2 regions of the Arthrobacter sp. NicSoilB11 genome follow, and region 1 is predicted to be linked to the other one. Evidence: riboswitches for the same ligand, from Rfam matches in the RefSeq annotation. Region 1 holds a riboswitch; the other holds the start of a gene.
What was found. A riboswitch is a leader RNA that binds a small molecule or an ion and turns the genes downstream of it on or off. The one in region 1 is predicted to bind glycine.

Region 1 (3,408 bases):
TGCAGGTGCGGCCGGCGGCGCCGGAAGGAGATGTAGCTGGCGAGGATGATCGACCAGACGAAGACGAAGCAGACCGCAGACACGGTGGTCACCATTTCAAAGGCCATGCCAACATCCTGGCCGGCATACATGAGTACGACGCCGGACAGCAGCAGGACGCAGGACAGGAACAGCGCGTTGCTGGGCACCTTCCTCGTGGAGAGCCGGCTGAAGATACCGGGGGCATCGCCTTCCTGGGCCAGGCCGAAGACCATGCGGGACGTGGAGTAGATGCCGGAGTTCGCGGAGGACATCGCCGAAGTCAGGACCACCAGGTTGACCACCGTGGCCGCGGCGCCGAGGCCGGCCAGGGAGAACATCCCGATAAAGGGGCTGTGGCCGGCGGCGAACTGGGTCCACGGGGTGACCGCCATCAGGATGACCAGCGCACCGACATAGAAGAGCAGCACGCGGACGGGGATGGCGTTGATGGCCTTGGGCAGCGTGCGCTCGGGGTTCTTGGCCTCGGCGGCGGTGGTTCCCACCAGTTCGATGCCTACGAAGGCGAAGACTGCGATCTGGAATCCGGCCACGAAGCCCATGAACTCATTGGGGAAGAACCCGCCATGGCTCCACAGGTTGGTGAAGCTTGCGGTGCCCGCGTCGCTCTGGAAACCGGTGAAGATCATGAAGAGTCCCACGATGATCAGGGCTGCGATGGCGACGATCTTGATGAGGGCGAACCAGAACTCGGTCTCGCCGAACGCCTTGACGGTGGCGAGGTTCAGCAGGAGCAGGATGCCCACCGTGGCCAGGCCCGGGATCCAAAGTGGCAGCGCCGGCCAAAGTTCCTTTGAGTACCCTGCAATGGCGATGACGTCCGCGATTCCGGTGATCACCCAGCAGAACCAGTACGTCCAGCCGGTGAAGAATCCGGCCCACGGCCCCAGGAGATCGGCGGCGAAATCACTGAAGGACTTGTAGTTCAGGTTGCTGAGCAGCAGTTCACCCATGGCCCGCATGACGAAGAAAAGCATAAAGCCGATGATCATGTATACGAAGATCACGGATGGGCCGGCCGCGGAGATGGTCTTGCCGGAACCCATGAACAGGCCCGTGCCGATCGCGCCGCCGATGGCGATGAGCTGGATATGCCGGTTGGTGAGCTGCCGCTCCAGGTGGGGAGGCTCGCTGCGGGCTGCCGTGGCAGCGCCTTGGCTGCGGGCTGGTTCGCCGTTGGACGTGGGGGGATGAATCGCCATGAGGAACTCCATCGATAAAGCGGCTTTTGGGTGCCGCAAAAGATTTGGTTCCTCCCCGCTCTGTAGTGGACCTGAGAGTTTCCGCAGCAAAAGCCGCTTGCACCGCCGGTGAGCCAGGGTCATGCCCGGCTGCTTTCCAGAGTTGCCTGTCCGCGGCGGTACGTGGGCCTGAGAGTTTCCTGGGGAGGGTTTGCTCCTACGGCGCCTGCTGGATGTACCCGGCAGGGCTCTCCCGCCGCAGGTCGAAGGCGTATTCAGTTGGAAGCCGCAGGCTTTTTGGGCCACGGCCGGTCATGCAATGGGACAGGCACCGACTGGTGGGCTGCTCCGGATACGCTGAGCCAGCCACCGGCGGCGCCATTCCCGGGGTTCAGTGTGGTGTCCGTCACGATCGAATGTCAAACCCCTCCCGACACAAGCGGGGAAGAACGGCGTCACGTGCCCCTCGAGCCCCGCACGGAAGCCGCCCGATTTGCCACGGACGGGTCTATCCCGGTACCTTGTGAGCCGAATCACCCACATTTGAATAAGCCTTTCGAGCTGTGACGGGAGAGTCCTCCCGGCGAAACACCGGTCAGGCGCCGTAGGAGCAAATCCTCCCCAGGAATCTCTCAGGCCCCCGTACCGTCACGGCGAGGCGACTCTGGAAAGCAATCAGGCTTCTGCCTGGTTCACCGACGGTGCAAGCGGTCCCCTGCCAACAGCAGGCAACGCGGAATCTCTCAGGTCCAATACAGAGCGGGGAGGAACCCATCCCACGCCGTGCCACCTTCGGCCGGCCAGATCTGGAGTTCCTCATGACGATTCATTCGCATCCAACATCGTTTGTTGACCGCCATATCGGCGCGCGCCGCCAGGCCGACATCGACACCATGCTCAAGGCCATCGGCTACGACAGCCTGGATGGCCTGGTTGACGTGGCCGTCCCCGCGCCCATCCGCCAGGAAACTGCGCTCAAGCTGACCGACGCCCTCAGCGAGGTTGAAGTCCTCACGGAACTGCGGAAGCTTGCCGCCAAGAACAAGACGGCAGTCCAGATGATCGGCCAGGGCTACTACGACACCGTGACTCCACCGGTGATCCGCCGCAACATCCTGGAATCCCCGGCCTGGTACACCGCCTACACGCCCTACCAGCCGGAGATTTCCCAGGGCCGGCTTGAGGCGCTGCTGAACTTCCAGACCATGGTGCAGGACCTGACGGCGCTCCCGGTAGCCAACGCTTCCTTGCTGGACGAGGCAACGGCCGTGGCCGAGGCCGTGCTGCTGATGCGCCGCGCCAACAAGACCAAGCCCGCGAAGGACGGCAAGACGGTGCTCGACGCCGACTGCCTCCCCCAGACCATCGCCATCGTGCTGGGCCGGGCGGAGGCGCTCGGCTTCGAGGTGGAGGTCGCCGACCTGTCCAAGGGCCTGCCCGACGGCGACATCAACGGCGTCGTGCTGCAGCAGCCCGGGGTCTCCGGCCGCGTGTGGGACCAATCCGCCGTGATCGCCGCTGCCAAGGACCGGGGCGCGCTGGTCACCGTGGCTGCGGACCTGCTGGCCCTGACACTGATCACACCTCCGGGCGAGCAGGGCGCGGACATTGCCGTCGGCTCCACCCAGCGTTTTGGCGTGCCGCTGTTCTTCGGCGGCCCCCATGCCGCCTACATGGCCGTCCAAAAGGGAATGGAACGTACCCTCCCGGGCAGGATCGTGGGCGTCTCCAAGGACAACGCCGGCACGCCTGCCTACCGGTTGGCACTGCAGACCCGCGAGCAGCACATCCGCCGCGAGAAGGCCACATCCAACATCTGCACCGCCCAGGCGCTGCTGGCCATCGTGTCCTCCTTCTACGCCGTTTACCACGGCCCCGACGGCCTGAAGGCGATCGCAGAGACCGTCCACCACAAGGCCAGGGTCCTGGCAACAGCACTCACGTCACTGGGCCGCGAACTGGTCACGGACTCCTTCTTCGACACCCTCACCGTCCGCGTTCCGGGCAAGGCCGCCAAGGTGATCACCGCCGCTGAAGCCCGCGGCATCAACCTGCGCTTCATCGATCCGGACACGGTGGGCGTCTCCGTTGATGAGACGACGACGGCGGCAACACTTTCCGCCGTCGCCGTCGCCTTTGGCGCCGGTCCGGTGGGTGACGCCCAGGGATTCGAACTGCCCGACACTAT
Region 2 (3,408 bases), 370 kb from region 1:
CCTTCGGTGGCAACTGCCTTGATCCCGTAGACAACGGGCACCATGACCAGCATGGAGAGCAGGATGCTGGGGATGTCCACCTTGCCGGGTGCCGGATCCTTCGATTCCGGGATGAGGGCCGGTCCAAACGCCAGCAGGGGGACCATGAGGGGGACCGCCACCAGGAAGACGGCACCCCACCAGAAGTGCTCCACCAGCCAGCCGCCGAAGATCGGACCCAGGGCCGCGCCGCCGGAGAATCCGGCGGCCCAGATGGCGACGGCCAGCCTGCGGCGATTGGGCTCGGGGAAAATGTTGCGGATCAGCGACAAGGTGGACGGCATCAGCATGGCGCCGAAGAATCCCAGGGCGGCGCGGCCGGCGATGAGCCATTCCGGCGCGGGTGCAAAAGCCGTCGCAACGGACAGCGCGGCAAAGCCGATGCTGCCAAGGATGAGCAGCCTCCGCCGCCCAATCCGGTCGCCGAGGCTTCCCATTGATACCAGCAGCCCGGCCAGCACCAGGGGGTAGGCGTCAACGATCCACAGCAGCTGCACGCCTGTGGGTTCCAGGGCCCGGGCGATGGCCGGCAGCGCGAACGTCAGTGCGGTGTTGTCCACCGCCACCAGCAGCACGGGAAACATCAGCAGCCCCAGCGCCAGCCAGTCGCGCCACGGAGGACGCACGGAAGTGCTGCTTGCCTGCCCGGTTGCAGAACTCTCGATGGAAGTGGTCATGAGATAACTATACCGTCCGGACGGTATAGTTTAAAAATGCGACGGTTTTCCTTATTCCTGCACGGGGGAGGGCATGATGGAGGGCATGCCCCGAAAGCCTGTTGCCCGTGACGCGGTCCTTGACGCCTTCGAGTCCCTGCTGATTGAAGTGGGTGAGCGGGCGGCCACCCTCGATGCCGTGGCGCGCAGGGCCGGCGTATCCAAAGGCGGCCTCCTCTACCACTTTCCCAACAAGGAAGCCATGATTGCCGTGTTGCTCGACCGCCTGGAGGGCCTGGCGGGCGAGGATGCCGATGCCATGGCGTCGGCAGCTGAAGGCGCCGCGGCCTACTTCATCCGTTCCTCGGTCTGGGCGGATACCCCTTTGGACCGTGCCATCGTGGCCGCCACCCGGCTTGCAGAGGTGGCCCACGAGGAGACGCGGCGCCGCTTCGCGGCCATCCAGCAGCGCTGGCTGGACGAAATTGCTGCGGATGTGGGACCTGGGCTGGCCAAGGCAGTCCTCTATATGGGGGACGGCCTGTACTTCAACGCCATGCTGTCCGTGGCCCCTGCGCCGGCCGGGGGAGCGGCCGCTGACGTGGAGGAACTCCTGGCCGCGCTGGAACGGCTCCGCAGGTAGCTCCGTCATTTGCCGGGAGGGGTTGCCGCGTAGGACAATAGAAAGTTGTGAGGGCTGTCACCGGCCTTCATGATCCAACAAATGAATAGCCTTTGATCTGCGGCGGGAGAGTTCTGCCGGAAGTACAGGCAGGCGCCGTAGGAGCAAATCCTCCCCAGGAATCTCGCAGGCCCCCGTACCGCCGCGGCGAGGCACCTCTGGAAAGCAGCAGGCAGTCTTATTCTCTTTTGGAGAGGTAGGGACTGTTGTGCTCACCGACGGTGCAAGCGGGTCCTGCCCAGGCAGGGAACGCGGAAACTCTCAGGTCCAATACAGAGCGGGGAGGAACCCGAATAGCTGTGGCGTACCCTTCGCCGCCTGAGTAAATGGAGTTCCTTCGTGTCGGTTACCCCAGCCTCCACCACTTTCGTAGACCGCCATATCGGCGCGCGCCGCCAGGCCGACGTCGACACCATGCTCAAAGCCGTGGGCTACGACTCGGTCGATTCCCTTGTGGACACCGCGGTTCCCAAGGTCATCCGCCAGGACACCGCCCTTCGCCTGCAGGACGCCCTCAGTGAGGTTGAAGTCCTCACGGAACTGCGGAAGCTTGCCGCCAAGAACAAGACGGCGGTGCAGCTGATCGGCCAGGGCTACTACGACACCGTGACTCCGCCGGTGATCCGCCGCAACATCCTGGAATCCCCGGCCTGGTACACCGCCTACACGCCCTACCAGCCGGAGATTTCCCAGGGCCGGCTTGAGGCGCTGCTGAACTTCCAGACCATGGTGCAGGACCTTGTGGGCCTGCCCATCGCCAACGCTTCGCTGCTGGATGAAGCAACGGCGGTGGCCGAGGCCGTGCTGCTGATGCGCCGTGCCAACAAGACCAAGCCCGCGGCAGACGGCAAGACCGTCCTGGACATCGACGTGCTGCCGCAGACCATCGCCATCGTGCTGGGGCGTGCGGAGGCGCTCGGCTTCGAGGTGGAGGTCGCCGACCTGTCCAAGGGCCTGCCCGAGGGCGACATCAACGGGATCGTGCTGCAGCAGCCCGGCGCTTCCGGCCGCGTCTGGGACCAGTCCGCGGTGATCTCTGCAGCGAAGGACCGGGGCGCGCTGGTCACGGTCGCTGCGGACCTGCTGGCCCTGACACTGATCACACCTCCGGGCGAGCAGGGCGCGGACATTGCCGTCGGCTCAGCCCAGCGTTTTGGCGTGCCGCTGTTCTTTGGGGGCCCCCATGCCGCCTACATGGCTGTCCGCAAAGGCCTGGAGCGTTCCTTGCCTGGCCGCCTGGTTGGGGTGTCAAAGGACGACGCCGGCACGCCTGCCTACCGGTTGGCCCTGCAGACCCGCGAGCAGCACATCCGCCGCGAGAAGGCCACGTCCAACATCTGCACCGCCCAGGCGCTGCTGGCCATCGTTGCGTCCATGTACGCCGTTTACCACGGCCCCGACGGACTGAAGGCGATTGCCCAAACGGCGCACCGCCACGCCCGTAGCCTGGCGGCCTCGCTTGCGGCCGCCGGCGTCGAGGTGCTGCACACGAGCTTCTTCGACACCCTTACGGTCCGGGTCCCCGGACGGGCTGCTGGCATCATCGCCGACGCCGAGGCGCGGGGCATCAACCTGCGCAGCGTCGACGCCGACACCGTAGGCATCGCCCTCGATGAAACCACGACGGCGGCCATCGTCGCCCAGGTTGCCGACGTCTTTGGCGCCACGGTTGCCGAGGTCCAGGGCTTTGGGCTGGAGGCCGCCGTCGAGCGTTCCTCCGACTACCTGCAGCACCCGGTCTTCAACACGCACCGGTCTGAAACCCAGCTGCTGCGTTACATCCGCAAGCTCTCGGACCGCGACCTGGCGCTGGACCGCACCATGATCCCGCTGGGTTCATGCACCATGAAGCTGAACGCCACGGCCGAGATGGAAGCCATTTCCTGGCCGGAGTTCGCCTCGATCCACCCGTTCGCCCCGGACTCCCAGACCGAAGGCTGGCGCGAACTCATCGCCGGCCTGGAAGCGGACCTGACCACGATCACCGGGTATGACCAGGTGTCCATCCAGCCCAACGCGGGCTCGCAGGGC

Region 2: another riboswitch for glycine. It lies ahead of gcvP (aminomethyl-transferring glycine dehydrogenase); the one in region 1 lies ahead of gcvP (aminomethyl-transferring glycine dehydrogenase).

The regions. Positions count from the first base shown of each region.
Region 1 covers NZ_AP024657.1:479,670-483,077, reverse strand. The annotation lists gene cycA (D-serine/D-alanine/glycine transporter) at 1-1,241, opposite strand, end outside; glycine riboswitch at 1,388-1,486, opposite strand; glycine riboswitch at 1,778-1,878, shown strand; gene gcvP (aminomethyl-transferring glycine dehydrogenase) at 2,039-3,408, shown strand, end outside.
Region 2 covers NZ_AP024657.1:845,318-848,725, forward strand. The annotation lists gene LDO14_RS04010 (MFS transporter) at 1-716, opposite strand, end outside; gene LDO14_RS04015 (TetR/AcrR family transcriptional regulator) at 802-1,338, shown strand; glycine riboswitch at 1,432-1,529, shown strand; glycine riboswitch at 1,556-1,663, shown strand; gene gcvP (aminomethyl-transferring glycine dehydrogenase) at 1,717-3,408, shown strand, end outside.